3 regions of the Bacillus cihuensis genome follow, and region 1 is predicted to be linked to each of the others. Evidence: riboswitches for the same ligand, from Rfam matches in the RefSeq annotation. Region 1 holds a riboswitch; each other region holds the start of a gene.

Region 1 (11,083 bases):
AATCAAGATAGTAATATAGATATTATTAACATTACACACAATCACATATGTATAACCCAATAAGACGAATTATATAAAAAAGAACTTCACAAAAAGGTTACCCCTATAGAAGTAGTCATCAAATCAGACAACTTTAGGGATAACCTCAATCATTTATTTATCAAACTTTAACTTAGCTAATGCATCTGCAAGCGCTGTGTTAATAGGCTCCTCTTTTTTATTCTGTTGTTTAAGGTACTTCGAAACGTCATGTTTCGTAGCTTTATGGTTGTTATTTTTCCCTTTTCTTTTTGTAAATGAAGACAGTTTTTCATGATATCCGCATTTGCAGACGAAAGTTTGCGCTTCTCCTTGACCACGCATTTCCATTTTCTTATGACATTGAGGACATCTAGCGTTCGTTGCACGTGATACACCTTTTCGGTGGCCACATTCGCGATCTTGACAGACAAGCATTTTTCCTTTTTTTCCATTCACTTCTAATAAAAGCTTGCCACAATCCGGGCATTTACTACCTGTGATATTATCATGCTTAAATTTCTTATCGCTGCTTTTGATTTCTTGGACAATTTTTTTGGCATAATCTCTCATATCACCAATAAAAGCTTGCTTTGACAGTTTCCCTTTGGCAATGGCTGTCAACTTTTGTTCCCATTGTGCTGTTAACGCCGGGGAACGTAGCTCTTGTGGTGCTAAATTCAGTAGTTGCTTGCCTTTGGATGTAACATAGAGACCTTTTCCTTTTTTCTCAATTAAAAAAGAATTAAACAGTTTTTCAATAATATCCGCTCTTGTAGCAACGGTTCCGATTCCGCCTGTCTCCCCGATTGTCTTGATCAAATCTTTGCTTTCTCCTGACATAAAACGTGCAGGGTTCTCCATTGCTGAAAGAAGTGTAGCTTCATTGAATGGTTCCGGCGGTTTTGTTTCTCCCTGCGTTTGTTTAATAGAAGAAATAGAGAGAGTTTCCCCCTTCTTAATGGATGGCAGCAATTGTTCAGCAAGACCATCGCCCGCTTCCTCATCTTCAAAGTGAGAATCGTATACATCTTTCCACCCGGATTTTAAGACTACTTTTCCTTTAGCCGCAAAGTTTTCTCCGCCAATATTCACTTTGATCGTTGTTTGCTCATATTCAAACGGTGGCATTAGGACCGCTAGAAACCTTTTGACAACTAAATCATAGATTTTTGATTCCTTATCGCTTAATTTACCCGGAAGCGGTGTTTGCTCGGTAGGAATGATGGCATGGTGATCAGAAACTTTACTATCATCCACAAAGGATTTATTAGCTTTAATCGGGCTACGCATGATTTTAGCCGCAATTGGGGCGTAAGGTTTGATGCTAACTGCTTGAAGCCGTTCCTTTAACGTATCCACTAAATCTGATGATAAAAAACGTGAATCCGTTCTTGGGTAGGTCAAGACTTTATGACTTTCGTATAATCTTTGCATGATCGACAGTGTCTCTTTTGCTGAGTAACCAAACTTTTTATTCGCATCTCTTTGCAGTTCTGTTAAATCATATAGCTGTGGAGCAAATGATTTTTTATGTGTTTTGTTTACTTCCACCACTTCTGCACTTTTATTTTTCACCACAGCAAGTACATGATCTGCTTTCACTTTATCAAAGGTGCGAATATCATGGGTCTTACTGTCCTGCCAAACGAGGCGGAGCTTTGGTTCAGCCGTTACATCCACTCCATAAAATGGCTTTGGCTGAAACTTTTTAATTTCCTCTTCGCGAGCACTAATCATTGCCACGGTCGGCGTCTGCACACGTCCACATGATAATTGGGCATTATGCTTTGTCGTTAATGCCCGGGTCGCATTCATGCCGACAATCCAGTCCGCTTCAGCACGGGCAACAGCCGATGCATATAGATTTTCATACTCCTTCCCATCGCGCAGCTTGTTAAATCCATCTTTAATCGCTTTATCTGTTACAGATGAGATCCAAAGACGCTTAACAGGCTTTTTTACATTAGCTTTTTCTAGAATCCAGCGAGCAACGAGTTCACCCTCACGACCAGCATCAGTTGCAATAACAACATTCTTAACGTCAGGACGGTTCAGTTGAGTTTTGACAATTTGAAATTGTTTACCAGTTTGTTTAATAACAACCAACTTTAAAGTAGACGGGAGCATAGGTAAATCTTCAAGCTTCCACGCTTTGTATTTTTCATCATAGGCTTCAGGATCAGCATGAGTCACTAAATGACCGAGCGCCCACGTCACAATATATTGATCACCTTCAAAGAATCCATTCCCTTTTTTGTGCGCATTTAAGACCTTCGCTATATCTCTTCCGACTGATGGCTTTTCGGCCAACACGACAGTTTTACTCATAAATAACATCCTTTCAAAATTCCATAATAAGAAACGTCCTTGAGGGTCTGCTCCCGACCCGACGATGAAAAGGTTCAGGTTCTCAAACTGTGTCACCTTATGAAGATGGTGGTGCGGAGCTGATTTTGCGGAGCCCCGCCCCTTTTCCACAGAAAAAGCGCAAATCCCCTTAAAAACCCCATACGCTTTCTTATTTTCCATTAAAGCTCATTACGTCTATTATCGCATAAAATAGCTTGAAGGGCGAAACATCGATTTCCTGGGAAATTTGTCGATAACGCATTGTCCTCGAATTCCCATTCAATTCTTCTTGGTGAAGCATAGCAATCTATTAAGGATTTTAGTATGATAAAAAATAGAGTTTTTACTTTTCATTGGAGGTTCCAAAAGAAATGAGTTTACTTTCTATAGATAAATTAGGCCATTCATTCGGTGATCGCACGCTATTCAAGGACGTATCATTTCGATTAATGGCTGGTGAACATATTGGGTTAGTAGGTGCAAACGGCGTCGGAAAATCGACTATGATGAACATCATCACTGGACAGTTGATCCATGACACTGGACGTGTGGAGTGGACACCTGGTACAGAATACGGCTATTTAGATCAACATACCGTTCTTACAAAAGGCAGAACTATGCGCGATGTGTTGCGCGATGCGTATCTTCCTTTATTCGAACAGGAAAAACTATTAAATGAAGTAACAGAAAAAATGGGCACGGCTACACCCGAGGAATTGGAAGACCTACTCGAACAAATGGGCAAAATTCAAGATAAGCTCGAAGCTGGCGGTTTTTATAATCTAGATATCAAGATTGAAGATGCCGCTCGCGGACTTGGCTTAGATGCAATTGGTCTCGATCGTGACGTTGCTTCCTTAAGCGGAGGTCAACGAACAAAAGTTTTATTAGCTAAACTTTTACTTGAACAACCTGAGGTCCTTCTACTTGATGAGCCAACCAACTACCTTGATGTAGAGCATATTCGCTGGTTAAGCAATTACTTAAAAGAATATCCGCATGCTTTCCTTTTAATTTCCCATGACACCGAATTCATGAACGGTGTAGTGGACGTGATTTTCCATCTAGAATTTTCTAAGTTAACTCGTTATACAGCTACTTATGAAAAATTCCTTGAACTTGCTGAAATTAATAAGAATCAGCATATCAATGCCTATGAAAAACAACAGGATTTTATTAAAAAGCAAGAAGACTTCATCGCAAAAAATAAAGCTCGTTACTCGACATCTGGCCGTGCGAAAAGCCGGCAAAAACAGCTTGAACGAATTGAACGAATTGACCGTCCTGAAACAGCTATGAAACCAACTTTTGATTTCAAGGAATCACGCGGTAGCAGTCGCTTCGTCTTCGAAGGGGAGAATCTCGAAATCGGCTATGACCATCCATTACTTCCAAAACTAACAATGACGGTTGAGCGCGGCGAAAAAATTGCAGTTGTCGGCATGAATGGTGTTGGTAAATCAACTTTATTAAAAACGATTCTCGGCAAAATTGAACCACTTAGCGGAAAACGTATTCTCGGGGACTTCCTATTCCCTTCTTATTTCGAACAAGAAGTGAAAGCCGGAAACACAACGCCAATTGATGAAATTTGGAATGCCTTCCCAGGCTTAGAGCAAGCACAAGTGCGCGGCATTCTAGCACGTGTCGGTTTGAAAAATGAACATATCACCCGGCCTATGAATCAACTAAGTGGTGGAGAACAATCAAAAGTACGCATTTGCAAATTAATGATGAACGAAAGTAATTGGTTAATTTTTGATGAGCCGACAAACCACCTTGATGTTGTAGCTAAGGAAGAATTAAAACGAGCGATGATGGCATATAAAGGTACCATCGTTCTCGTCTGCCACGAACCTGATTTTTATGAAGACTGGGTAACAAAAGTTTGGAACGTTGAAGACTGGATCGATAAAAACGAAGCGCAAGCTTAATGTTTATTCAAAAGACGCTATCCTATAAGTAAGGGTCAGACCCAGCAACTACGACACACAGTTTATAGTGTAAGTAACACTTTAAACTGTGCGGTGAGTGCTAGGTCTGACCCTTTTAATCTAACCTATGGAATTGGATACAAACAACGAGGCTCTTCTGTAATTTTAAATAGAGTGAGCCCTCATTACGATTATCTAACGGTCTCTGTTGTTTTCAATTGAGCCCCTAAAAACTTAGCCAATTCAAGCATGCCATACTTTCCAGCTGTTTTCTCAGCATCTGAATTGTAATTAGTGTTCGTATTCACATCATATGTAAATATCTCACCTTTTTCATTACGGATAAATTCGATACCAGCAACAGTAATTTGATTCGCCTTCAAAAATTGTTCATATTGTTCAATGATCGGCTCATCAAAACCTTCTACAATTTGGAATTTAGGTTTTTCCTCAACTACTTCACCTACCGGACAGAATAGGTCACCAATTGCACAAGCATCCGCTGGACAAAGTTCAAATCCTTCAGAAGTGTCTACTCGAACCGCATAGACAAATTTGCCGCCAACAAACTCACAACGTGTAATATATGCTTCTGGAGATTTAATATATTCTTGAATCAAGGTAATGCCATCTACTGGTTCTTCAAATGTCGGGCCATCTAAATATTGCTTTAACCCTTCTATAGAATGGAATAATTGAACACCAAGCCCTTTTCCTGCACGATTATGCTTAGTAATAAATGAAGCACTACCTAGCTTTTCAGCTGCCTTTAGAATGTTATCCCTACCAATTGCCGCAATCGTTTTTGGAACAGTTATTCCTTGTTTTCTTAAAGCAGTATACTGATTAATTTTACTTAACTCTAAACGTAATGCACGCGTGCCATTAAATACTGTTCGATCATGTTCTTCTAACCATGATAAGACACCTTCCGTTAATTCCGGAGCATACCGGTGGCCTCTTGTATGAGATGATGCGCTCATCCGGCTATAAAACACTCCTTCCGGCGGAGCTTCTGTCAAGTCCACGAGTCCTTGATCGAGATGCCACTCCTCATATGGCAATTGGAGTTCCTCCAGTCGATTTGTTAAATGGGCGGTCCACTCGCTGTTTTCATGAATAACGTAAATTTTACTCATTTTATCTCCTCCTAAATTCATCTATATCCTTATACTTGAACTTTAGTTCGTTTTTCTTCTACGAGCGGCATTACTTGTTTAGCAAATCGCTCCATTTCTTCAAGCTGAGGAGAGAATTGCAACAATAACAAATCAACGCCCACTTCTTCAAACGCAAGAATTTGATCAGCAATTTGATCAGGTGTCCCAATTAGATTCGGACGCAACCCACGATTCGAAACAGAGTAGTCAAATAACTTAACCTGTTGTTCCAGTTGCGACTTACTTACAAAGTCGTTGTATCCAGCATATGAACTTGATTCTTTTACATCCGTAATTCGGGCTAGCTCTTCCTGAGCTTGTTCTTCTGTATCTCGACACACAACGTAAGCAGCCATTCCAAAGGTAGAAAACGGTGATTTTCCTGCTGCTTCTCGTTGCTGCTTCATTCCTTGAATCTTGACAGCAACTTCCTCAACTGTTCCACCGTGCATGACATAAGCATCACATTGATTGACAATAGTCTCTTTGCCACGTACGCTTTCTCCACCTGCATAAAGAATTGGATTCGGACGCTGTACAGGTTTCGGATGCAAATGAGCATTAGCAATCGAATAATATTTCCCGTCATACGAAAACGTATCTTCTGTCCACAATCCTTTAAGCACTTCAATAAATTCCTCTGTACGCTCATAGCGTTCATCATGGGCTGTAAAAACTCCCCCATACTGACGAGCCTCTTCCTCCCACCACGCAGAAACAACATTCAATGTAAAACGTCCATTTGAGATTTGATCAATATTCGCCGCCATTTTTGCCGTTACTGCCGGATTATGAAAACCAGGACGAACAGCTGTCATAATTTCGATTTTTTCTGTCACAGCGGCTAGGGCAGCTGCCGTTGACCAAGCTTCAAGCGAATCACTTTCCGGGCCTTTAATATCATTTAAGTTAAGTTCAGCGACAAGGGTAGTATCATAGCCCCACTTTTCTGCAGCTTGCGTTACTTTTTTTGCATACTCAAAAGTTGGAGGCATCTTCTCATCTTCTACATTTCGTAGCCATCCGCCGAATATCGGCAACCAATAACCATATTTCATTTCACTATCTCCTCTATGATTAAATTATGGCCCTTCTTCGATAAGACAAAAAAACTTCTCCGATAAGAAGAAGTTTGCGTTTGCATTCCACCTTATCTGCCAGAGCCATTACTCCGCTGGAATTAGCACCGTACTGACAATTGTCAACGGTTGCCGGGCTTCAAAGGGCCAGTCCCTCCACCTCTCTTGATAAGAACATATTAAATTGTAATAATAGTTGGAATAATCTTATATTAAAACTCCAGCGTTAGTCAAGACAAATGTTTTCAAATTTTGACAAACAAAAGAGCACCTATATGAATAGGTGCTCTTTTCGCTAACATTTTTTTCAAAACATATCTAAAAAAGATGCAAAAGATTTACCAATACACCATTACGCTCTACTGATCTATCCACCATACAAATGATCATCCCACCCAGACTTTAAATGTCTTAACGTTTTTCCACGACAAGAGTATATGTTTTCGGCAACCCGATATCATGCATCTTATGATTTGGCTCTTCTTCAAGTATCTTTATAACGAGCCCAGATTTACCCACTGCAGTGACAAGTTCTCCTATTGTCCATTTTCGCTGTGCGACTTGTAATAGTTTTTCTTGTATCCCATCCGGCATATGTTTGGAAAATGCGACATTATTCAATTCAATCTGAGGATCGAAATAATTGCCCGTTACTTTATGCTTCTTTCCAGATGAAGTAATTAGTTTGGTAGAAATCGGGTGAAATTCATGCAAAATAAAGCGACCACCTGGCTTTAAGAGCGTTTGAACAAGCTCCATTAACGGTGCTAAATCAATTAGATAATGTAAAACACCAAGCTCCATCAGTACTAGATCATAATCAGCATCACCCCTAGTCAATGATAGAACATCAGAAATAATATAATCCACCGACACATGCGCAGCTTCAGCCAACTCCTTAGCAAAGGTTGCATTTTCCCGTGAGAAATCAACTACCTTAACCTCAGCCCCGAGAGCAGCCATTGCCACAGCCTTCACCCCATTCGAGCCCATCAGATGCATCACTTTCTTCTCGCAAAGATTACCCATATACCGGTAAAACGGCTGAAGACGCCATTTCGGATTATGAAGGATTTTCGATGCGAGCTGTTCAGGCTCTCCGTAACGATTCACTAAGGCGACATAATTATTCTGATTCCACGCTGCTTCATTTTCTTCAGTTAAACCTTGCTGGATCGCCGCTAAATAGTCATGAATATGCTCTGAGTACATTGCCATTTTCTCATCATAAAAATAACTATAAAGGGATTGGCACCAAATTTCTATTCCTCTAACAGCTACCGAAATTCGATACGGGTCGGTTTTTATCGTAGTATTAAAACAACAAGCCACTGTAATGAGCTGATCGTCCACACTAAATTGAAATGACGCTCGCTCTGGCGTCTTTATAAGGTGAGATGGTGAATAATCCCCAAATAACTGATAAGCTTCATTAAACAAATCCCATTGTACGTCGACCGTAATTTCGACTGGTTCTTTTATTGCTACGCCTTGAATTAATAAAGCCACTTCATAAGTAAATTGATAGGGAATATTCTCACCGTCTAATAAACGACCTACTCCAATTACAGTTTGTATGTTTCCTGATTTCATAAATCCTCCAAACTTCCGATAAAATTAAACTTCTATCAGAGTGATATCTTTCATCTTTCGTTGCTCATTAGTTAACCAAACATTCTTTTACAGAGAAAACGTTCATGAGCGTCTGCTCTAAGGCTCTACGATGGAAAAGGTTCAAATTCTAGAATTGTATAACCTAACGAAGGTGGTGGTGCAAAGCTGATCCTGCGAAGCCCCGCCCCTTTTCCACAGAGAAAAAAGAGGCCCAACTTATGATAATCTGATTAGTGCATTTCCTCATGTCACCTAAACAGATTCTCTTTTAGTTGTAGCCTAAAAAGCAGACTTCTATAAGCAGGTACTTAACGCCTGACTCCTTTTGTCTTACTCCACCAAAGAATGCTTAAATGCATAAATAACTGCCTGTGTACGGTCTTGAACATCAAGCTTACTTAAAATGCTACTCACATGCACTTTGGCTGTTTTTAAAGCAATAAATAGTTCATCTGCAATTTCCTGATTTGTTTTTCCCTGTGCCATTAAAAGTAGGATTTCCATTTCTCGATTGGTCAATGATTCATGGGCAGCTGATTCTGGTTTCTTCCTCATCTTCGCCATCATTTTACCGGTAACTTCTGGTTCAAGCACAGTTTGACCATGAAATGTAGAACGCACAGCGTTAGCGATTTCACTCGCTTTTGAAGTTTTCAGCATATAACTTGTTGCTCCCGCTTCTAAAGCAGGATATACTTTCTCATCATCCAAAAAGCTCGTCACGATAATAATTTTCGCCTCTGGCCATTGTTCAATAATTAATCTGGTTGCTTCAATTCCGTCCATTTCCTTCATAACCAGGTCCATCAAGATGATATCAGGTCGCAATTCAAGCGCCATTCTCACACCCGCTGCTCCATCATCCGCTTCGCCAATTACTTGAATATCTGACTGCGCCGACAAATAGGCTGAAACACCAATTCGAACCATTTCATGATCATCCACAAAAATAACATTAATCACCTTGCTCACCTCCCGCACTTAGCATCGGTATTTTCACTTCAAGTCTTGTTCCTTTATTTAAAAGGCTAATGATCTTAAGTGTTCCACCTACTTCAACCGCCCGTTCATACATATTGTTCATGCCATATGAGCCAGCTTTATTCGTTTCTACGTCAAAACCAACCCCATCATCAACAATCCGCAAAATTAACAAACCATCTCGTTCGATCAATAAAACTTCCAGCGAATTCGCCTTTGCATGGCGTAATGTATTAGAAACAGACTCTTGAAGAATTCGAAAAAGATGGTCTTCTATCCCTTTCTTTAATGGAATAGGCTCAAGCTTCCACTTTACCTTCATAGGGACTTTTTGTGATAATTCCACAAGCAATTCCTCGATCCCTTCTTGTAAAGATTTATTATGAAGAGGTACAGGCCGCAAATGTAACAACAACGCCCTCATCTCAAGTTGTGATTGATGAATCATACCCTCAACCATCTTAAGCTGTTTAGCACTACTAGTATCTTCATCACCGGTTGACTCAGTAATTGCCGACATAAGCATCGAAGCGGCGAAAAGTTGTTGGCTGACAGAATCATGTAGTTCCCGCGCTAATCGATTTCTTTCTCTTACAACCATCTCCTGAATTCTTTTCTCTTGATCTTCTGCTTTATCATTTGCCAACTTCTGTGATAATTTAATTTGTTCAGAGACTTGATGATGTACCTGGACAATTTGTTTCGATATCGTCGTTAATTCCAAAACAGAGTAGTTTTCATTGCTGGATGGTGGTCGTCCTTGTTCTACGAGATAGAGTTCATCACTAATCTCTTTTAGCTGCCTCTTCCAAGACAAACCTGCTACGATGCCACATCCAATTCCAATTAGAACAATCAAGCTAATGTAAAACAAGATAAATGGCAGATCCATCACTTTTGTTTCCCACAACAACCCCCAGTTGTTCAACGGAAATGAAAAAAAGAGACCACCTGTTAACACAAGGCCAATCAAAAATGCTAAACCCATAGAAGCTGCAATTTGCCGCGTTACGATATTCATACTCGCTTCACCTCGATATCGCCCACTACAACTGAAGTGATGAGATGAATTCTTTGATCCGCCGCATCAAACTCTTTCGTTTGATAAGAAAGAATTTGATTGTATACCTTCGTTTCTTGTTTTTGAAAAATGGCTGCTCTTCCCGCAATGACAGAATGATGAATCCTGACTTCAGTATCATATGGGATGAGTACTTGCAAATTACCTACAAAGCTTTGAATGGAAATAACCACTTCACCTTTCGGGAGAATGGTGTGACTTAAATCAATAACCGTATCGCCAATCCCGCGTTGTATATTAATATTGTTCCATTCATACACATCATCTGTAGTCTTCTGATGGCCCATCAGTTTATTTTCGAACAAATACTCTTTTTTCAATAATGGCTCTGACTCTATCTGTTCCTTTTTTTGTTCTGGCTCTATTAAATATGGTTTAACCCACTCTGGATTTTTCTTCGACTGAAAGTAAACAAGCAAAATATAAACGAAAATAGCAAAAACGAAAAACTTAAAAATCATCATATTTAACACTATAATGATCGAACTGACAATCCCAATTAAATATAAGATTTTCCCTAAAGACCGTGGCGATAATTTTCTACCGATATACAGACAACCAATTGATAAAGCAAGCGAGTAGATAAGCCCTCCATCAAAGAAGACAATTTCAGATATAAGAAGGATGATACCAATGAGAAATAGCCAGCCTAAGTATTCTGTTTTCAGTTGTTTAAACATAGGGAACTCCTCCGTTAGCTGTCTCGTTCAATTCTATTAATTTGCTGTCATCCGCCACCTATATAGGAGATGAAGGTTTTTCAACAATTTAAGATAGAACGAATGAGGGAGTCTCATAAAGGTCTAACCTCACTCTCTAAATCAGTACATAGTGTCTCATACATGTATCTTATACTGTCTTTAG
Region 2 (11,083 bases), on a different contig from region 1:
TCCCTATACCATTTCAAACAAAGGGGCTTTAATAGCAACAATCAAAGGAGCAGATGACCGTAAACATCGTCTATTAACTGCACATGTAGATACACTTGGAGCAATGGTAAAAGAAATCAAGGGCAGTGGGCGTCTGAGCTTAAGTATGATTGGTGGTTTTCGCTGGAACTCTGTTGAAGGAGAATACTGTAAAATCCACACAGCAGATGGAAAAGTTATCACAGGTACAATCTTAATCAATCAAACATCGGTTCATGTGTACAAAAACGCCGGCGATGCAAAGCGAGATGAAACGACAATCGAGGTCCGAATTGATGAAGTGGTCAAAACAAAGGCAGAAACAGAAGCACTTGGAATCTCAGTTGGTGATTTCATATCATTTGAACCACGAGTAGAAGAAACAGAAAGCGGATTTTTGAAATCTAGACACTTAGATGATAAAGCAAGTGTTGGCATTCTGTTGCATTTGATTGATATTATTCAAAAAGAAAATATTACACTCCCCTATACTACTCATTTCCTCATTTCAAATAATGAAGAGATTGGATATGGTGGGAATTCCAATATCACGCCTGAAACGGTTGAATATATTGCTGTTGATATGGGTGCAATTGGCGATGGTCAAACAACAGATGAGTACAGCGTTTCTATATGTGCTAAGGATTCTTCAGGACCTTACCACTACAAGCTTCGCCAGCATCTAATTGATCTGGCAAAGAATAATCATGTAGATTATCGGGTCGATATATACCCTTATTACGGTTCAGATGCATCAGCGGCAGTTCGTGCTGGCTTTGATATTGCTCATGGATTAGTAGGGCCTGGCATAGATGCATCACACGCATTTGAAAGAACCCATATTTCTTCATTGAACCATACAGCAACATTACTTTATCATTATTTACAATCAAAATTAGTCTAATGTTATTAGTAAATCATTACTACTCAATACTTTTTAGCTGATACCTATGGATGGCGTGTTAGAGAATTTTCTTTAAATACGTCATCCTTTGATGGTATTTTATTTCAATCATTTTCCTCATTTCATCCTCTTCTTTGTCTTGCATCAGCCGAACGTTTTAATGCATGTCCAATAAAATTTATACTTAACATAAGTACTAAAATGATCGCTGCAGCTGGTAACCAAATCCACCATTTATTCTCAAGGACATCAGGGTTTCTTGCATAACTAATTAAAGTCCCTAGACTTGGTGTACTTTCAGGTAAACCAAAGCCTAAGAAAGTCAATGCAGTTTCAAGCCCTATATTGCCTGCTAAATTCAAAGTGAAGTTTACAATAATAACAGAACTTATATTAGGTAATATATGATATAGAATGATTTTCCAATGCGGTGTACCTAATGTTTGAGAAGCTTGTACATACTCCAATTCCCGCTCAGCTAAAGTTTTCGATCGAATCAGCCTTGCTTTCCCTGTCCATAAAAAAATCGACATAATAAAGATAAAGTTCGTGACAGTAAACTTCGGTACAACAGTAACAAATACAATAATCATCATCGTTGAAGGTAGCGACATGATAAAGTCGATCACACGCATAATTACGTTATCGACAATTCCCCCAAAATAACCAGCTATTAGTCCTGCACATAGACCCATTAATGCTGTTAAAATCGTAATGCACAAACTTATTGTGAACGAGTTGCTGGTGCCAAAAATTAGCTGTCCTAATATATCTCGTCCAGCATAATCAGTCCCTAACAAATGTGCATCAGAAGGCATGAGATAGATGGAGAATATATCCACTCGGGCAATCGCTTTTTGATCTATCATAAAGGATGCTATATAGACACTTGCTAAAAAAATGAGAAGAAAGTAGAAAGATCCTAATGCAAGTCTATCTTTCTTTATTTCCTGCCAGATAATCTTAATTCCCGATGGTCTCCTATCTGCTAGTTGAACATTTTTTACTGCATCTGCCTTCATCTCTAACAACTTCCCCCTCTCTATTCAATTCGTATACGAGGATCAACCACACTTAATATGATGTCTGAGAGAAGAGTACCTAGCAAAGTTGCAAATCCAAGCATCATGACAATCGCTGTTACAACACTAAAATCCCTTAATCCAATAGAACTTACAAATAATTGGCCAACTCCTGGATAACTAAAAATCGTTTCGATAATGACCGTGCCACCGACTAATCCAGTAATTTCATATCCTAAAAAGGCTGCAATTGGTAATAAGGAGTTTCTGAAAATGTGCCGCGTATAAATTTGTGTTTCGGGAATTCCTTTAGATCTTGCAGTACGTGTATAATCCTTATACTTGTTATCGATAATTTCATTTCTCAAATACTGAACAGTGCCTACTGTTGCGATAAGAGCTGTACTTAAAGCTGGAAGAACGACATGATGAAGTTTACTTAAATAATAGGCAAATGTCCCAGCATCAACTTTTGAGTCCACACTACCTCCAGTTGGAAACCAACCAAGTGAAAACCCAAAAACGAATAACATAATAAGAGCAAAGATAAAAATGGGTGTCGCAAATCCTAAATAATTATAGCCAGTCACTACTTTATCAATCCATGTGTCGTTGAAGCGACCGCTTGCAATCCCCATCGGGATAGCAAGCAAATAGGTTAGGATAAGCGTTATTAATGCTAAAAATACAGTGTTCCAAATTCTTTCTGCAATGACTTCTGAAACTGGTATTTTATGAGTGTATGATTTGCCAAAGTCACCTTGTGCAATGCCAGAAATCCACCTTCTATATTGCTCATACCAAGGATCATTCAACCCCGCTTTTTCCCTTAATTCGTAAAGCCGCTCCGGACTTATTCTTGGATCCATAGAAACTCCTGTTAAAGCATCCCCTGGCATTTGTTTCGCCAACGCAAAAACAATTACACTTAGAAGAAATAACTGAGGAATCATCACAAGAAAACGCCTTAGTATAAACTTCCACATCCCTCTTACCTCCTACGGCATTGCGACTCTATGAGTGTTAGAGATTGGTTTTAAGTCGTAAGCTCTTCCATGATCATCGAAATATTCAGGATATAACTGCTCATACTCTTTCGCAATTTTTTTTCTTAAGCCTGTTTTTTGCGCGTGGCGTTCAGGATTTAATTCTGGAATAGCAGCAATCAGTCGTTTTGTATAAATATGCTGTGGATTTTCGTATATCTCCTCACTAATTCCTTCTTCCACCAAACGACCACGATACATAACTCCTATTTTGTCACACATATGTCGAATGACACCTAAGTCATGGCCTATAAATAAATACGTTAATTTAAACTCTTTTTGCAAATCTTGGAGGAAGTTTAACACTTGGGCTTGTACAGAAACATCTAAAGCAGAAACTGGTTCGTCAGCAATTATTAATTTAGGTTTTAGAGTAAGAGCTCTTGCGATGCCGATTCTTTGACGTTGGCCCCCAGAAAATTCATGCGGGTATTTATACATAGAATCTGGATTTAAACCTACTTTATCCAAATAATTCTGAACACATTTCTTTTCTTCACCTACAGTCAAACATTGATAATTCCGCAGAGGTTCAGCAATGATATCAGCAACCCTTTTTCTCGGGTTAAGTGATGAATATGGATCTTGAAAAATCATTTGAATATCTTGTCGAAATGGTTTCATTTGACCAAAGGAAAATTTCGAAAGATCCTGTCCATTAAAGACTATCCGACCTGAAGTCATATTGATTAGTTTCAAAATTGCTTTTCCAATCGTTGATTTTCCACTACCAGATTCTCCAACAAGACCGTATGTTTCACCCTCTTTCAGTTCAAAACTAACACCATCTACCGCCCTTACGTAATCAGAGATTGTTTTAAAAACACCACCACGGATTGGGAAGTGGACTTTTAAATCATCTATTTTAAGTAAGACCATATGCTATCTTCCCCCTTTACGATCCTTTAAAATAAAAATGTTTGTAGCATGTGCAACGTACTAAATGCTCGGGAGCGACTTCATGTAAATCTGGAGATTCCTCATGAGCATTACGAGATATCCATGGGATCCGGGGACTAAACCTGCATCTTTCTCGGTTCATATTTACAATGGACGGAACCATTCCATCTATCACATGTAACCGTTTTTTATTTGTTACTTGTGAGGGAATGGATTTTAATAACGACCTAGTGTATGGATGTAATGGATTAGCAAATATTTGTTTGACTGTTCCAATCTCAACAACTTGTCCAGCATACATAACAATAATTCTATCTGCTACCTCTGCAACCACACTCAAATCATGAGTAATCAAGATAATACCCATTTTCGTATCTATCTGAATGGATTTGAGCAATTCCAAGATTTGAACTTGTATTGTTACATCTAACGCAGTAGTAGGCTCATCTGCTATTACTAGAGATGGATTACAAGCAATAGCAATAGATATCATAACCCTTTGCCTCATTCCACCTGATAATTCATGCGGAAATTGATCATAAGTACGTGTAGGATACGGTATTCCTACTTGTGTTAATAATTCTATCGTTCTTAGTCTTCTTTTTTCTTTCGATAGCTTTGTATGAAAAGTCAAGTTTTCTTCAATTTGATCTCCAACCGTCATTAATGGATTCAAAGCAGTTAAAGGTTCCTGGAAGATGATCCCTATCTCTTTTCCCCGTACTTGATTCATTTGCCTTTCAGAAAAATCAACCAGATTTCTTTCTTTATACTTGATTTCTCCTTCGATCTTCGTCCGTTGGTGATTATGCAATCTCATAATCGATAGAGCTAATGCACTCTTTCCACATCCTGATTCGCCAACAACTGCTACGATTTCATTTTCAAATACTGAAAAAGAAACATGATCGACTGCTGGATAATACTTTTCTTTTATTTTAAACGAAGTGGTTAGATTCTCGATTTGCAGGATTGGTTTCTCCATCGAATTTGATTCTCCTTTATTGTCTATTAGCAAAATGAATATGAACTATTTATTAATAGAACTTTTTCCGATAAATACACGAGCTGCTTATTTATACTTTTATTACGAACTGAATGAGATGAACAAAATTTATACCTAGACGCCGAGTTAAGCATCTCACATTCTTAAAGTACGATTATTTTATTAAAGGCGATAAATAAATTCCTATTCTTATCTTTATGTAAACGGCTTTAATATAGAACATTCTCTCAACAATTCTCTAGTAAATTAAAACTTCACTTCCCTACTTCTTTCATGTACATATTAATAATCAACACAAGAGGAAACTCATTTCTAGTTCTTATATTAAGGCTCTTTTCGTAAAGATTGTTGTTTTTAGCAAGAAACCAATTCGAACAAATGTTGATTGTAGTGGAAGGTGCGAGACTCCTGCGGGAAAAGCGTGTTGAGGGAGACCCCGCAAGTGCAAAGCACTGAGGAGGCTTCTGAGACCGCCCGCGGAAAGCGAGTACCTGCAACGGAAATCAACCCGGGTTATTAGTGTAAAAATGATTGAAAAGGAACAAAGTATGTGAAAACAGCCTTTATTAAAGATGGTCTATGTAGTCGAAAGATAGTTTCATGAAACCCAAACTTTATTGTCCAAAACAAAAACGACCTTTTTTAAGGTCGCTCTGTTTTTTAAAGTCGGTGAGTCCCAAAAATATCGGCAATTGCTTTTGTATCTTCTCTTCGTTTTTTTCTCGCTTCTGCTCTCACCACAGCTGATTCATATAGTTTTTTCTCCATCTCAGACTGCGGAATAATACTAGGCACATATGTTGGTTTTTCATTTTCATCTAGAGCAACGAATGTCAAAAATGAAATTACGCATAAATTCCGACTACCAGAAAGCAAATCCTCTGCAATTACCTTGACAACTACTTCCATCGAAGTTCTGCCTGTATAAGTGACAAATGCCTCTAAACAGACAGCATTTCCTTCATGGATTGGATGGAGAAAGTCGACAGAATCCGTTGATGCCGTAACAACAGATCTTCTTGAATGACGCATTGCAGAAATAGCCGCTACATCATCTATGTAGGCCATTAATTTTCCACCAAACATCGTTCCATTATTGTTCGTATCCGGTGGTAATACTAAACTTGTTTTTACCACAAGTGAATCTCTGCAATATTTCTGTTCTTCCATTATTCAAACTCCCCTGTCCAATTCAATCTCTTTTTACGAGCAGTAACCATTTCCCAAAAGGTTTAATTTTTAGCTAAACGACCATAATCGGTCTAAATCAAACAAGATAAACAAGCTCACTGCCCATCTCTTATTTTACTTTACATATATCGAAAATACCCGTAGTAACTGAAGTTTTAATTTTCTGGTGAACAATACATAGGGACGTAATTTTTCTTAGACCTTCTAGTAAATAGCATAATCTCTTTTAAAAAAGAAATATCACGCTACCAATCATTTTATATTTCATGTATGATATGCTTACAAACTTGTATGGCGTTAAAACGCCACCATTTACCATGAAGGATTAATCATGTAGCACGCTACAACCAGCTAATGACAATGGTGGCGGTGCGGAGTCGGATTTTAAGGTATCTTCTAAAATAAAATCTGTATATCCTAAAGTCAAAGATCGGCTTTAGTAATAAGTCACAAAGCCCTGCCCCATGTCCTTCATTCAAAAAATATTTTCATTCACCAAGAAGGGGTATTGCACATGGATCATTCATTACAATTTCGACTTGCTTCATTAGAGGACTTGCCAAGAATAGTGGAAATTTACAATTCAACCATAGCTTCGAGAATGGTAACAGCTGACATTTTGCCGGTATCCGTTGAATCAAGACTAGCTTGGTTTCATGATCACATTCCTGATAAAAGACCATTATTTGTAATAACGTTAGATGATCAGACTGCCGGTTGGCTAAGCTTCCAATCGTTTTATGGAAGACCTGCATATAACACAACTGCTGAAATAAGTATCTATTTGGATGATTCGTTTCGCGGGAAAGGTCTTGGTGGACTTGCTATCCAGAAAGCCATTGATTTATGTCCATCTTTAAACATTGCTACAATACTCGGTTTCGTATTCGGTCACAATGCACCAAGCATTAAATTGTTTGAGAAATTCGGTTTCGAAAGGTGGGGTAATCTGCAAAAAATCGCCTTGCTCGACGGCATCGAACGAGATTTAATCATTTTAGGAAAAAGAGTGATACACGAAAATAGGTTTAAGTAAAACTTCAATCAGTGGGGGGCTTTCATCCGTTAATCCGGGATAACAAAAGGATGTCAAATCGGAAGCTCGTCACTGGTCACATTATACTTTATGTGTTAGTACGAGATCTCACCTTTCCAAACATCCTCTTATATATGACTATTTCGATACATCTTCTAGTAATCTTTACCATATTGTACATCCTTGAACGGCGTAATGTTGAAGATATTTATTAATGTGTCAAGCTCTTGACTCGCTCTAATTGTTTGCTTATTTGAAAGTCCAAAACCCTTTGCTAGCTTAATCATTTCTTCACGCTTTTTTTCAATTTCAATGGATAATTGAAGGAAAGATTCCATCACTACCTCACACTCCATCACCTTTTTGACTTATTTTAAAATAATTTTAGAGTTATCTTCAAATAAAAGCAATATTTTACAATAAAAGTTCCACTTCATTATTATAGAATTCGCAAAATTGTCACATTTTATACATTTTATACATTTGTAAAGTAAGGAATCAATCTAAACGGACAAAACAAAGAGGATGTCCAATATATAAGATCAGTTCCCACAACTACTACTTACAGTTTAAATGACGTGTATTGTAACACATTAAACGATGTAGTGTGTGCTGGATCAGACTCTTTTTGGACATCCTCTTTAATAAAATTAGCTAATCGATATATTTAATTTGGCATCCTCTGCTAAGTGACAATATTTTTAATAGAAGAATGCTCTTTATTTTGTATTTGTGCAAATTCTTTTTCTAAAATATTTAAGGATACATCATATAAATGTTTTTGATCGGACGTTTTATACACTCCGTGGGATAATAATAGTTCGATTAATAACGCTTTTTTATTTTCAATCATCTTCATAATTTCTGACATTCCGTACACCTCTTACTTTACTTCACTATTTTTTATTTTGGCTCTGTTAAACTTGCCTGTTGATTGGAACATAAGGCGGCAGCATTTGCGGGCGGTCCGGGAGCCTCCTCTGCGCTGTGCGCCTGTGGGTTCTCCCCTTTGACTAGCTTTTCTAAGGAGTCACACGCCTATCGCTCGTGCCCCAAATCAACAATGAGCTTTAACATTGCCTTTATTTTAATAAATGATTATTTAACAAGCTTATTTAATATAAAATTTCTTCAACAACTTTATATACCATCCCTACAAGCACTTCAAACATTATTTTAGTAAATTAAAACGATCATACGACCAGTTTGTGAGAAATATAGCCTTTTAATACAGTTAGATTACAACTAGAAATACGAAAAGCCTCTTCTTAAACAAGAAGAGGCTTAATTGCACGATCATTAGACTCTTCTTATCTTCCAAGCCTTCGCTTGTTGGATGTGGCACAGTGCTCATGTGAGTCTGTTGCCGAGGTATCGCTGGGCCAAGTCCCTCCACCTCTCTGGATAAGAATTATAAATTATTTATGTTAATGCCATTATACGATGTATTCCAATTTAAGTCAATAGACGTCTTATTCATCCTGTAAAACAGTGTTTTTTGTTTCTTTCCCCCAAACTAACACAACAAATGCTCCCAACAAGATTGCAATTGTAAAAATAGTAAAAACAACATTAAGTGAAGTTCCCGCTGCAACAAAATATCCGATTAGAAGCGGCCCTAAAACTCCACCAACTCTCCCAACAGCAGCAGCCATCCCCGCTCCAGTTCCTCGAATCGTTGTCGGATACTGTTCAGGAGTATACGCATAAAGCGCACCCCATGCTCCTAAATTAAAGAATGATAATAGCATCCCCGACGTGATGAGCATCGGTAGTCCCTCTGCAGCTCCGAAGAAATAGGCACTTACGGCTGTTCCAGTTAAATACGTGACAAGAACGAATTTTCTGCCCAGTCGTTCAATTAACCATGCTGCGGTAAAATACCCAGGTAGCTGAGCTAAGGTCATAATTAGCACATACTCAAAACTTTTGATCAAACTAAATCCTTTCATTACCATAACACTCGGAAGCCATAAAAACATTCCGTAATAAGAAAACACAACACAAAACCATAGAATCCATACTACAAGAGTTTGTTGCCTATGTTCTCTTGCCCACACACTCTTGATATTTTCCTTAATCGTTGGCTTCCTCTTCTTCTCAAGGGCAACATACTTTGGAGAATCCGGTAGATGCAAGCGTAAATATAGGGCATAAAACGCGGGAAGAGCACTTAAAATCAACGCGATTCTCCATCCGTATTCAGGAATAACAAAATAGGAGATTAAAGCAGCAATAAGCCAGCCCAACGCCCAAAAGCTTTCGAGTAAAACAACCACTTTCCCTCTTTTTTCAGCAGGTACGCTTTCTGAAACTAGCGTTGAAGCAACTGGAAGCTCTCCGCCCAGCCCCATCCCAATAAAAAAGCGCAGTACTAAAAATAAAGCCAAAGATGTAACAAGTGCTGATACGCCACTGCCAATAGAAAATAATAGTAGGGTAATGATAAACACTTGCTTTCTTCCAATACGATCAGCCATTATTCCGAAAAGTAAGGCACCAAACACCATACCTATCGAATTAATACTTCCAATCCAGCCCACTTGTTGACTCGTCAAATGCCATTCTGCTTGTAATGCCACCAAAATAAATGACAGCATACCAACGTCCATCGCATCAAACATCCAACCGAGTCCAGCTACGCCAAGCAACCTGCGATTAGAAATTGTTTTTGTTTTCCCTTCCATGACAGTCCTCCTGAACAAACGATAATTTCACTATAAATACTTCGTTATTTTACCATAAAGAGATCGACCATAGCGTTAATTTGCTTACTCAAAAGCTCCCTTGAAGCCGATTAATAAGCTGAAACTTCAATCAGTGGGGGCTTGATTGTTAGTCCCGTTCTACTGTCGCTAAGATCTTCGCTTTCGCTTTGACCAATCGACAATACGAACTAAGGTTCAACGAACTCAGACTAAGTACGCAGCATCCTCATGTATTCGTCTAAGTGACCCACATCCTGTGGGCGCAAACTAAACCTCTGCGCAACTTCTCGGTAAGTTTCACTGTATCTCACCAATCGGGCTTTTACGTCAAAAAGCGAGGCGACTGCCCAGCCCCGACAAGCATAAGATGGAATACGGCGTGGCGTAGTTTACCACAGAGTATTACAGATTATGACCTCGAGGGGCTAGGAGCCGCAACTAGATTAGGCAGTTAACCCCCACCTATGCTTCTTAGATTCCTCTAAGCCTTTTGAAGTGGAAGTCTTGACTTTCCGTTAATGCGGGATAAATGGACTCATCTCACCGGTAAAACAAATACATAATTCATGCATAGCGCGTGTACAAGAGGTGTATAGCAGTTTTCGTTCACTTTCCAGACCATACTGATCCTCTGAGGCATTGTAGATAATGACAGCGTCAAATTCTATTCCTTTTGCCAAATATGAAGGGATGATCATCACTCCATCAGTAAATGTAGTTTTTCCAACCCCTATTCTCTTAAGTTCCATTTTCCCCTTCAATTCTTCATATGCAAGAATCGTTTCTGCTTGTGTTTTACAAATAATCGCAATCGTTTTATGCCCAGATTCTATAAATTCCTTTGTTTTTTTCAAAACCTCTGATGTATGATGCTCCTGATTTTCACAATATACGAGTACAGGTTTTTTTCCTTGACGGTTAAACGGTTCTATTTGACTCCCATCTAAAAGTAGACTTTTTGTAAATTCAACAATTTCCTTCGTTGAACGATAGCTTCTATTCAAAATTACCTTTTCTGTTTCATTTTTCTCGAACAAATAAGTTAAAATGTCCAAACCTTCATTGTTTCCGTGCGCATAGATCGTTTGGTTAAAGTCACCTAAAATAGTCAGTTTACTTTTTGGAAATAAATTCTTTAAAAAGGCAAACTGAAATGGTGAATAATCTTGGGCCTCATCAATAAATAGAAATCGAATTTGTGAATTGGTCGCAAAGCCTTCTAATTGTTTTTTCATATATAAAAAAGGTGTCG
Region 3 (11,083 bases), on a different contig from region 1:
TTGTCGAAAGTGTTTAATTTTTTTAAAAAAAGTGTATATTAATACGTAGACTATTTTTAGTCAAAATTAATATATAGCTGTATGTTAGAAACGCTCCATTTAGTAGCAATTAGATGCTACTTTAAATTGTTTTCAATATGTAAGCATGCAGTAAACCCAAATTGGGGGGAGTTTATAATGAATAGTAAAGACAAGGATGAGATAATCCGGAGTGTTCCTCAAACCGGTTTCTTCGGACATCCTAGAGGGTTATTCACTCTCTTTTTCACAGAGTTTTGGGAACGATTTTCTTACTATGGCATGAGAGCCATCCTAATTTTCTACATGTACTATGAAGTAACTCAAGGTGGACTTGGCCTTGATCGTACTACAGCAAACTCCATTATGGCCATCTATGGTTCATTAGTGTACATGTCTGGTATTATCGGAGGATGGATTGCCGATCGCCTATTAGGGACTGCCCGAACGGTTTTTTATGGTGGTATTTTAATCATGATCGGCCATATTATCTTGTCATTCCCTGGCAGTGCTACAGCTTTATTTGTGTCTATGGCTTTTATCATTATTGGGACAGGTCTTCTAAAACCGAATGTTTCTAGTGTTGTTGGAGATTTATACAGCGATAATGATATACGCCGAGATTCAGGTTTTAGCATTTATTACATGGGGATTAACCTCGGTGGTTTTCTTGCACCATTAATTGTCGGAACAATTGGACAAACATATAATTTCCACCTCGGTTTCGCAATTGCTGCGGTTGGGATGTTTATTGGACTTATCGTATATCTCCTGACAAGGAAGAAAAATCTTGGTCTTGCAGGGCAACATGTACCGAATCCACTGGCAAAAGAAGATCGATTCAAAGTATTCGGTTCAATTGGGCTTGGCGTAGTAATTATCGTCATACTTGGAGCAATTGGTATTAACACTGGGTACCTAACTATTGAACGCTTTATTTTCATAGTTAGTATATTAGGGATCCTTATTCCAGCTGCGTTTTTCATTTTCATGTACCGTAGCCCGAAAACGAACTCAGATGAACGTTCCCGATTACTTGCCTATATCCCATTATTTATTGCTGCAATGATGTTTTGGGCTATTCAAGAACAAGGTTCAAATATATTAGCCACATACGCAAACGATCGAACACAACTGGAATTTGCAGGAATCAAACTACAATCGTCTTGGTTTCAATCATTGAATCCATTATTCATTGTTTTCTTGGCGCCTGTATTCGCTTGGTTTTGGATTCGTTTAGGAGACCGTCAGCCTTCAACACCGAAGAAGTTTTCACTAGGGTTGTTTTTCTCCGGCTTATCCTTTATTGTCATGATTTTCCCAGCTTACTTAAATGGTACAGAAAGTCTTGCAAATCCACTATGGCTCGTTCTAAGCTTTTTCCTAGTCGTACTTGGAGAATTATGCTTATCACCTGTCGGAATGTCAGCAACTACTAAATTAGCACCGCAAGCTTTCTCTGCTCAAACGATGAGCCTCTGGTTCCTAACAAATGCTTCAGCTCAGGCCATTAACGCTCAAGTCGTTAAATTATATACAGAGAAAACGGAAATTCTTTATTTCGGAGTTATCGGTGGTATTGCCATTGTACTAGGAATTATTTTATTCCTCATCTCACCTGTCATTCAACGACAAATGAAAGGTGTACGATAAGTAACGAAGTAGGAATAACCTTCCTATACAAAAAACCTGTTCCATAGATGGAGCAGGTTTTTTCGTACTTCATCCAATTTTCAGTAGGATTATATTGCAAAAAGTTTCTTTTTTTATAAACTATCGATACAATATAAAGTGAAACTTCCATCAGTGGCGGGTTTTTCCATCCCCCACTAATGGTTAGTTGAACCAATCGGGGGTATACATGCTGTTAATCCGGGATAAAGGAAGATTTTGTTTATAATATCTGTACTTAAGGAGTGTATGTTAATAATGAATGACTTTCAATTAAAGTTAGAAAACTACGCTGAGCTGGCTGTTAAAGTTGGTGTCAATGTCCAGCCTAATCAAACACTTGTTGTGAATACAACATTAGAAGGCGCTGAGCTTGTTCGCCTTATTGTAAAAAAAGCCTATGAAGCAGGAGCATACAACGTCATCGTAAACTGGCATGATGATTCTGTTAACCGTACAAAATATGAACTAGCACCAGATAAGGTGTTTACGGAATATCCTCATTGGCGCGCGCAAGAAACGATCGAACTTGCTGAAAATGGAGCAGCATACCTTTCAGTCATTTCTTCTAGTCCTGATCTGTTAAAAGGAATTGACCCTGAGCGAATTGCTAATGCTCAAAAAGCTTCAGCAACCGCTTTACAAAAATGGCGGCAATATATGCAATCTGATAAAGTAAGCTGGTCTATTGTCGCTGTACCTTCACAAGCTTGGGCAGATAAAGTATTTCCTGAAGAAGCAAAGGATAACCGGATACATAAACTATGGGAGGCGATTTTCAAGGCCACTCGTACTGATGTAGAAAACCCAATCGAAGCTTGGAAAAATCACGATGAAACTCTTCATGAAAAAGTTGATTATTTGAACGAAAAACGCTATGAAAAACTACATTACACAGCTCCTGGCACTGATCTTACGATTGAACTTCCCAAAACTCACCTTTGGGTAGGTGCAGGCAGCATCAACGAAAAAGGGCACGAATTCATGGCAAATATGCCAACCGAAGAAGTATTTACGGTCCCGCTTAAAACTGGAGTCAATGGAACGGTCGCAAGTACGAAACCACTAAGCTATGGCGGCAATATCATCGACAACTTCAGCGTTACCTTCAAAGAAGGGCGAATCGTAGAAGTAAGAGCGGAACAAGGAGAAGAAATCTTAAAAAAATTAATAGAAACAGACGAAGGTTCGCATTATCTCGGAGAAGTCGCTCTTGTTCCTTTCAATTCACCGATTTCACAATCAAATGTTCTTTTCTTCAACACTTTATTCGATGAAAATGCATCTAACCATTTAGCGATCGGAAGCTCCTATGCTTTTTGTATCGAAGGTGGCAAGCAAATGTCTCAAGAAGAACTTGCTGAGAAAGGCTTGAACCACAGCCTTACCCACGTTGACTTCATGATTGGCTCTGACAAAATGAACATCGACGGCATCAAACCAGATGGAACAAGCGAACCTGTCTTCCGTAATGGGGATTGGGCGATTTAATGAATAGGAGGGTTTCTAAAACCAAAGGGTACTAATCCCCTTTGGTTGAGAACCCTCTTTTTTGAATCAATGTTGAGCAAATTAATTCTCCCAAAAATGAGTAACTCGCAGCAACTCTGTACCGTAAAATTTCGTAATCGCCATATATTCACGTATATAAGATTTTACTAGAACAACTTTTGGTGTCTCTGCTGAAATTCCTTGTAATTTTAACCCTTGACTAGCTGCAATTTTCTCAGCCCTGTAAACATGAAAATCATTTGTGACTATAAACCCTCGCACAGCCCCTTTGGGTATAAGGAGTTTTGAATATTTTATATTTTCATAGGTACTTGTCGAACGATCCTCCATAATGATTCGCGATTCATCAATTCCATATTTGACCAATCCCTGCTTCATCGCTTCCGCTTCGCTAATATCTTCACCATTCCCTTGACCACCTGACACAATGGCAATCGTCGACTTGTTTTTAGTTAAATAGTCTGCCGCCGTATTTATTCGATATTGTAGAGCAAGCGATGGGACAGTGCCTCTTACTTGAGCACCTAACACGATTAAATAATCAGCATGATTGAAAGCTTCTTTTTGAATGGCTTGATGAATATTGTTGTGTAAAAACGCTATATAAATGGCACCTAGTATAATAGCGATCAGAATAAAGTTTCTGATTTTGTTTATCCGCCCCCTTATATTAGTTGAAAAAGAAGTTTTCATTAAATGACAGTCCTTTCATTGCTTTAATCGCTACATTTTGAAATTTTTTACTCAATCTAAAATTTGTAGTAGGTAATCAGTCATAGGCGGATGATTTATTCTGAATAATTCTTTTACGAAGGAAGCAAGAATAAGTTTCAGTTTTCTTCAAAACAAAGGAATGTCATACAAAAGCAAAGGATGCCCCTTGAGACACCCTCTTCCATTCATTACTTACCTTAAATTATAATGTAAAATTTTAATCAGCGGGGTATTACTACCCGTTAATACGGGGTAAAAACGCATCACATCCATCATACTTAGTGTATCAACTGCTATCATGTACTTTTGATAACAAAATCTTTTTTATTTCCTGGAAAATGTACTCGGAATTTGTCAGTTGTATTTAAACACCCAGGAGATTCAATGCTCTCTACGCCATCTCCTTAAACAACCTCTTTTGACGTCCATCTTTACATCTTATACTTCCATTATCACAGCTTGTTTCATAAAATTTGTCTCAGTTGTTCAACACTAACTTTTTACCTTCTAGCTTCACTCCTATCATTTAACACCACTTTCAATAATTACTTTACGATTACTGGCATCGAGTTTTGAAAACGTTCCTAATGGAATGGCCACATGTGGGGTACAATGACCAATCTGAAAACCTGATACCGCTGGTTTATTAGCAAGTTTCATGTAGTGCTGTAAAACTTCAGCTAAAGTAAGCGAGAGGGAGTGTGATGGCTCACATTCTTTAAAGTTACCTACTAATATTCCAGTTGCATCAGATAATTTACCGCACATGTACAACTGGTTCAACATTCTGTCTACCGAACGAGGCTCTTCGTGAATATCTTCGATGAATAACAGTTTATCTTTTGTATCTATTTCAAATTCCGTCCCAAGCGTACTAACTAACAGTGATAGGTTTCCACCGATTAACAGTCCACTTGCTTCACCTGGAATTTCTGTTACAAGTGGCGAGATTGTTTCATCATATACAAATGACTGTGAATCAAACAATTGCATGAATCGTGATTTGGTTAAAGGATCGATTGAATCACCACCTAAATCTGAACTTAGCATCGGACCATGAAATGTGACAAGTCCTGCTTTTTGAATAAATGCGTTATGCAAAAAAGTAAGGTCACTGTATCCCCAAAAAATTTTGGGGTTATTTTTTACGATTTCATAATCGATTTGAGTAGCAATACGCGGCGTCCCATATCCTCCACGTGCTGAAAAGATGGCTTTTACACTTGGATCTAAAAACATACTATGCACATCTTCCACTCTTTCTTCATCACTACCTGCTAAATAACCATACTGGCATTCTATGTTTTTTCCAAGCTTATAATGTAAACCTAGCTCTGTAAAAAAAGAAAGAGCTTGTTTAACTTTTTCTTGATCAGGCGGACTCGCTGGTGCAATGACTCCTACTGTATCCCCTTTTTGAAGGCGTGCCGGTTTTATCATGTTCATGCTAACCCTCCTTCACATTCTTCTATTTCTATACGTATTACACAATTACTCTTTGTATGAAGAAAAAGGGATCGAAGCTTTTTTAACTTTAGTTCTGTCATCAAATTACCTGAAAACTATTATGTGAAACTTCAATCAGTAGGGGTATTACAGCCTGTTAAATCGCGATAAAGTGATATATAAGTTAGAACAGAGAGAAAATTACAGATTTCGTAAGTGATAAGTTTTTTTTAGAACAAACAAAAAACCTAATAAACATAATGTCTATTAGGCTAAGATAAACTAAACGGTTCTATAATTTAAAGTTGCTCCATACGATCGTTCCTTTTCCATTTCATAACAGGTGCATCCTTACCACTCAATTCAGCTTTATTATCCCAATCGTCTTTTTCAGATCCATCAGCAGGAACCTGACCTGCATCATCAATGAGCCATTTTTTTCTCTTCTCATCAAATTTCAAGCTAAATGTGCGAATCTCTTTATAAGACATATCTTCATACCCATTGAGACCACGGATTTTCAACTTCGTATTATTAGCGACAAAGGCTTCGACATCTGCGGTCCATTTATCATGGATTTGATTGATATCTAGATCGTCTAGTTCACGACCGTTTCCAAATACCGCATTTGAATTTCATCTACATATTCTTCTAATTCAGCAAATTCTGATTCAATGTTATTAATCACAAGATCTTTTATAACCGAGTCCTTAACATTGGTTAAATGCTTTGCCTCGAAGCCATTAGTATGATAAACGACAAAATCTTTATTAAAGATTTCTACTGCGGAAATAATATCCTTTTGAATCCGCTTGTCATTTTGGACCAGCTTCTCATCATCAATAATTAAGCTTACCTGATTACTTCCTCCCCATACATCTACTTTTCTTGTCTCCAAAAAGTGCCTAGCTTATTTTTTACAGTTACATCGACCGAAACGATTACGTATCAATTTACAGTTCGCCTTTTTTCACTAAACCTTTTAAGAATGATGGCTAATTTACTAATCTAATGCTTGTGACGTTTTAGCATGTAAGAAAAAGAGCATGACAAGATGCTCAAACCTAGCTTGTTGAAGACTCAGATCCTTCCTTGTTCTCTAACTTTTTGATTTTTCAAGATTGGAAATCTTTTCTTATCCGTCACATCAATTTGGGTAATTTCACCTTCATGAACGGTAATGTTCAAAGAACCAAACTCAAGATTCTTGAGACTGGATACAATATACTTTAATTTTATCTCATCAATGCTTCCCATTCGAATCCCTCCAAATTTTTAGATATAAAAAAAACCTTCCTTAAAATAAGAAGAGGTTAAGCAACAGAACTGTACTTACTCTTCTTATCTATCAAGCATTCGCTCGCTGGAATTGGCACAGTACTACAAAGTCTGCTGCCGAGGTATCTTAGGGCCAGTCCCTCCACCTCTCTTGATAAGAAAATTGATTATGAGTTTTAGTGTAAATTCGCAAATAATATTTGTCAATTACTTTTCTGACTTATCAGGGTTGTTAAGTATGAATTATAGACGTCGTTTTCATTATCTATTTAATCACCACTTCGACTTGAGCCGAGAAGTTCAAGGTGCGATCGTCTCAAGCCTATCGCGTATACAGTAATATGTGAGAACCTGACATGCACAAGATGTGCTGACTTATGTTTTGCGCACAGACCTTTCGCGATCTTAACAGAAGGTTTTTCATGAACTTTGATGCAATTGGCAAGCTATTTTACCGGGCTTTTTGAATAACCTCTTATAGTTAAATGACGCTTGATAAATTTGATTCAAGAATTCCTGCTTCTCGGTTTATTCTCTTAAAGAATCTCTTCGTTCTTTCTTCTTTTGGATTATTAAAAATAACCGTTGGCGTTCCTTCTTCGACAATTTCACCTTGATCCATAAACACAATATAATCTGAGACGTCTTTAGCAAAACTCACTTCATGTGTCACAATAATCATCGTAATTCCTTCCTCCGCAATCCGCTTAATTACCTCTAGCACCTCTCCGACAAGTTCTGGATCAAGAGCGGATGTTGGTTCATCAAGTAAGATCACTTCTGGATTTAACGCAAGAGCTCTTGCAATACCAACCCGCTGTTGCTGCCCTCCGGAGAGCTGAACTGGATAAGCGTTTGCTTTTTCAGTTAACCCAACTTTCTCTAGCACTTCCATTGCCAATTTCCTTGCTGTTTCTTTTGAGTTTTTCTGAACCACGATCAATCCTTCCATCACATTTTCCATAACAGTTTTATGTCTAAATAAGTTATATTGTTGAAATACCATGGCTGTTTTTTTCCGAAGCGTAAGAATTTCTTTTTTACTTCCCTTTTGACTGCTCACCGTAATGTCATCAATCATTACCTCTCCCTCAGTAGGTCTTTCTAAAAAATTGATGCAACGAAGTAATGTTGTCTTTCCAGAACCGCTTGGGCCAAGTATCGAAACGACTTCTCCTTTTTTTACTGTAAGATCAATTCCTTTTAACACTGGTTGATTACCGAATGACTTTTGGATATTCCGAAGCTGAATCATATTACACCTCCTCGATTATAAACGGTAACTCTTTTTTCCAATAACGCAGTTACCTTTTCTGATATGATCGTTAAGCCCCAATAGATTAAAGCCGCGGCTATATATGCTTCTAGAAATTTCAAGTTATTTGAAGCCACAATATTTGCAGCACCCGTTAATTCTTTTTGCGACACGATAAAAGCAATGGAGGATGTATGCAAAAACCCGATAAAGATATTACATAAATTAGGAAGCGAAATTGCAATGGCTTGAGGGAATACAATTCGTCTCATCGCTTGAAAATTTGTCATTCCAATTGATTCAGCCGCTTCCAACTGACCCTGGTCAACCGCCAATATACCTGCTCGAATAATTTCTGACATATAAGCGCCAGCTGTTAGAGATAGGGCCATTAAGACAAATAACAGAATTGGAATCGATGTGGATTGAAAGGTCCACCGAAAGGTTACAGCCAGTTTGTCAATAAGAAGGGGGAAGCCCAAATAGATTAACATAATATGCATCAACGCCGGCGTCCCTCTTAAAAAAGAAACATAGAAATTGGCTAAACGGTACAATCCTTTTACTTTCCGAATCCTGATTATCGTAATTCCAATCCCAATTAGAAAACCAATAATTAATGGCACCAGTGTAATGATTATCGTTAATGGCAGTGCTTTGAATATTTCAATCAATGCCATAAAAATAAATGGAATATCAATTTGCATAAATTTCAGATCTCCTCTATCATTTCTCTGCCGATAAGCTTCCTTCAAACCTTTGCAGCTTTTTCTCAGACAGCGAAAATCCTTTTTCCAAACATATAACAACTCCGTAATAGATCATCGACAATGTCAAATATATTTCTAATGCGTGTAAAGAAGAAGCAATGAGCGTATTTCCTCTTCCTACCATATCCATCACACCAATTGTAAAAGCAAGCGAGGTGTCTTTTAAAGAGCCTATCACTGAATTTGCGAAATTTGGAAATGCGATAACCAATGCCTGAGGCAAGATAACCCGCACCATCATTTGCTTTTCATTCATGCCAATGGAATAGGCTGCTTCTGCCTGACCTTTTTCTACCCCGTTTATGGCTCCGCGGATAATTTCTGCGAATGAAGCACCACAACTTAGCCCATATGTGATAGCTACAAATAGTAAAGGATTTGCACGAGATGCATCAATATGAACAAGTGTTAAAAGGGCCGGTAGTCCAAAGTAGATTAAGAAAAGCTGAATTAAGATTGGCGTTCCTCTCATAAAGGAAATATAAATGAGAGCTAATCGATTTAAAGCTGGAACTTTATAAATACGTATTAAAGCTATCACTACACCAATTACCAATCCAATTGCTACTGCAGCAACTAAAATCAATAGAGTAATATGAAGGTACGAAATTAATTTCGGAAAAAAGTCAAAAATAAGGGTTATGTCCATCTAAACATCCTGTACCTTTCAAGAGAGTGTTATTGATCTGTGTAATCTGCTCCAAGCCATTTTGTGCTTAATTCCTTTAATATTCCATCAGCTTTGATGTCTTTTAACGCTCTATCGATTGCTTCTTTCAAATCTGATTCATCTTTTCGTAACATGAAATAAACTTTTGAATTCGAAAGCACATCACCGACCACTTTTTGCTCGGCATCTGCTTGTTCATTTTGAAAATCAACCGCAAATGGAGTACTTATTGTTGCATCAGCACGACCATTTTTAATTTGTGTGATTGTATCAGTACTTCCACTTCCACTGTAGACAATTTCAATTTCATTGCCATGTTCTTTGTTATATTTATCAAGCAATACTGCTGAGTTGCTCGTAGCACTTACAATCGCTTTCTTTCCCTTTAAATCTTCAATAGATTTAATCGATTGATTATCTTTGTGTACGACTACTTGAAGGGGGAAAACATTATATGGCTCATCATTAAATAAGAATTTCTGCTGTCTTTCTTCATTTACTTCCATTTGATGCGCGATAAAATCAATTTTGTTCGTTTCTAGACTTAATAATAGAGATGAAAATTCCATCGTTTTGAATTCAAATTCATAATCAGAAAGCCGTTTATCGATTTCTTTTACAAGTTCTACATCATACCCTGTCAGCTTACCATCATCATCTATGAAGCAAATATTAGGAAATTGTGTACCTGTTCCAACGATTATTTTTTTCACCTTTGGATCAGAACTTTTTGCTGTGCTCTCAGATTGAACACTGTTTGAATCACAGCCTGTCATTAGAACAACTAGTAGCACTCCTAATAAAACAAATAATCTTTTTTTCATCTCTCAAACTCCTTTGTCTTTAACAATTTATTAGGCTGTTTTCGTATACTTTTTTGCTTTTAAATTATATTTACACTACTATCCCGGGTTGATTTCCGTTTAGGTACTCGCACCTTCCACTACAATTAATATCTGCTCAAATTTGCTACTTGCTAAAAACAACAATCTTCACAAAAGAATCCATTTATTAACAGACTCTCCAGATTAATTCGCTGCTCGAACATCTTCTTGTTTTTCCGTTTTATTATCTTTGTACTCAGGTAACAAGCTTTTCCTCATGAATACACCAATTTGCCCGTCTCCATGAGTTGTTTCGAAAATTTGTTCATATCCTCTTCGTTCATACATCGAAACAAGCCATGGATGTCTCGGTGATGTCCCCAGGCCAACCGCCGACTGATTCAGCTGATCACGAATAACCACTTCTTCTACCCAATCCAAGATTTTCTTCCCGTAGCCAAATCCTTTATAATTAGGATCAACAGCAAACCACCAAACACAGGTTAAATCAGGAACTTCAGCAAATGTTCTTACCGTAACTGTAGCTATGATGATTCCATCCTTTTCTAATACATAGCAAGAAAAGTCCGTGATATTTTTTTTAACTAACTCAATATCCGCTGTTGCTGCAGGCCACTTTATATCCAGCTCTCGAATCGGTTTGTATGCTCTCAAAGTTACATGCAATAATCTTTCTGCATCATCTAAAGTTGCCAAACGAATAATTTCCGTCATATGATTCATCCTTTCTAATTACGCATTATTTATTACCTCGTCTCTTTCATACCGATTCCGAGGGATTTTCAATCCTAAGTTTCCTCTTAACGTATCACTCTCATACTCAGTTCTGAACAAGCCACGTTTCTGTAGAATCGGCAGTACATGTTCAACAAAATCAGTTAATCCGTCAGGTAAAACAGGACCA

Evidence for each region. A riboswitch is a leader RNA that binds a small molecule or an ion and turns the genes downstream of it on or off. The one in region 1 is predicted to bind S-adenosylmethionine.
Region 2: it holds a riboswitch for S-adenosylmethionine, as region 1 does, so the genes downstream of both, fbpA (Fur-regulated basic protein FbpA) here and V179_RS0124965 (LLM class flavin-dependent oxidoreductase) in region 1, are expected to answer to the same signal.
Region 3: it holds a riboswitch for S-adenosylmethionine, as region 1 does, so the genes downstream of both, V179_RS30225 (YezD family protein) here and V179_RS0124965 (LLM class flavin-dependent oxidoreductase) in region 1, are expected to answer to the same signal.

The regions. Positions count from the first base shown of each region.
Region 1 covers NZ_KI632499.1:141,798-152,880, reverse strand. Annotated here, with positions in the region: gene V179_RS0124980 (DNA topoisomerase III) at 154-2,349, opposite strand; gene V179_RS0124975 (ABC-F family ATP-binding cassette domain-containing protein) at 2,742-4,304, shown strand; gene V179_RS0124970 (ATP-grasp domain-containing protein) at 4,496-5,443, opposite strand; gene V179_RS0124965 (LLM class flavin-dependent oxidoreductase) at 5,473-6,522, opposite strand; SAM riboswitch class I at 6,612-6,718, opposite strand; gene V179_RS0124960 (class I SAM-dependent methyltransferase) at 6,955-8,136, opposite strand; gene V179_RS0124955 (response regulator) at 8,488-9,120, opposite strand; gene V179_RS0124950 (sensor histidine kinase) at 9,113-10,159, opposite strand; gene liaF (cell wall-active antibiotics response protein LiaF) at 10,156-10,899, opposite strand.
Region 2 covers NZ_KI632497.1:387,932-399,014, forward strand. Annotated here, with positions in the region: gene V179_RS0120085 (M42 family metallopeptidase) at 1-922, shown strand, start outside; gene V179_RS0120090 (ABC transporter permease) at 1,045-1,944, opposite strand; gene opp4B (oligopeptide ABC transporter permease) at 1,965-2,930, opposite strand; gene V179_RS0120100 (ABC transporter ATP-binding protein) at 2,943-3,869, opposite strand; gene V179_RS0120105 (ABC transporter ATP-binding protein) at 3,886-4,875, opposite strand; gene V179_RS0120110 (acyl-CoA thioesterase) at 5,557-6,066, opposite strand; gene V179_RS0120115 (GNAT family N-acetyltransferase) at 6,602-7,123, shown strand; gene V179_RS28415 (aspartyl-phosphate phosphatase Spo0E family protein) at 7,279-7,461, opposite strand; gene fbpA (Fur-regulated basic protein FbpA) at 7,809-7,994, opposite strand; SAM riboswitch class I at 8,431-8,534, opposite strand; gene V179_RS0120130 (MFS transporter) at 8,596-9,810, opposite strand; gene helD (RNA polymerase recycling motor HelD) at 10,347-11,083, opposite strand, start outside.
Region 3 covers NZ_KI632497.1:402,821-413,903, forward strand. Annotated here, with positions in the region: gene V179_RS0120145 (peptide MFS transporter) at 178-1,671, shown strand; gene V179_RS0120150 (aminopeptidase) at 1,948-3,180, shown strand; gene V179_RS28420 (YdcF family protein) at 3,262-3,894, opposite strand; gene V179_RS0120160 (S66 peptidase family protein) at 4,438-5,361, opposite strand; partial or broken gene V179_RS32645 (hypothetical protein) at 5,661-6,259, opposite strand; gene V179_RS30225 (YezD family protein) at 6,442-6,618, opposite strand; SAM riboswitch class I at 6,700-6,800, opposite strand; gene V179_RS28430 (amino acid ABC transporter ATP-binding protein) at 7,121-7,894, opposite strand; gene V179_RS0120185 (amino acid ABC transporter permease) at 7,891-8,601, opposite strand; gene V179_RS0120190 (amino acid ABC transporter permease) at 8,621-9,313, opposite strand; gene V179_RS0120195 (transporter substrate-binding domain-containing protein) at 9,343-10,110, opposite strand; gene V179_RS0120200 (GNAT family N-acetyltransferase) at 10,363-10,893, opposite strand; gene V179_RS0120205 (LLM class flavin-dependent oxidoreductase) at 10,912-11,083, opposite strand, start outside.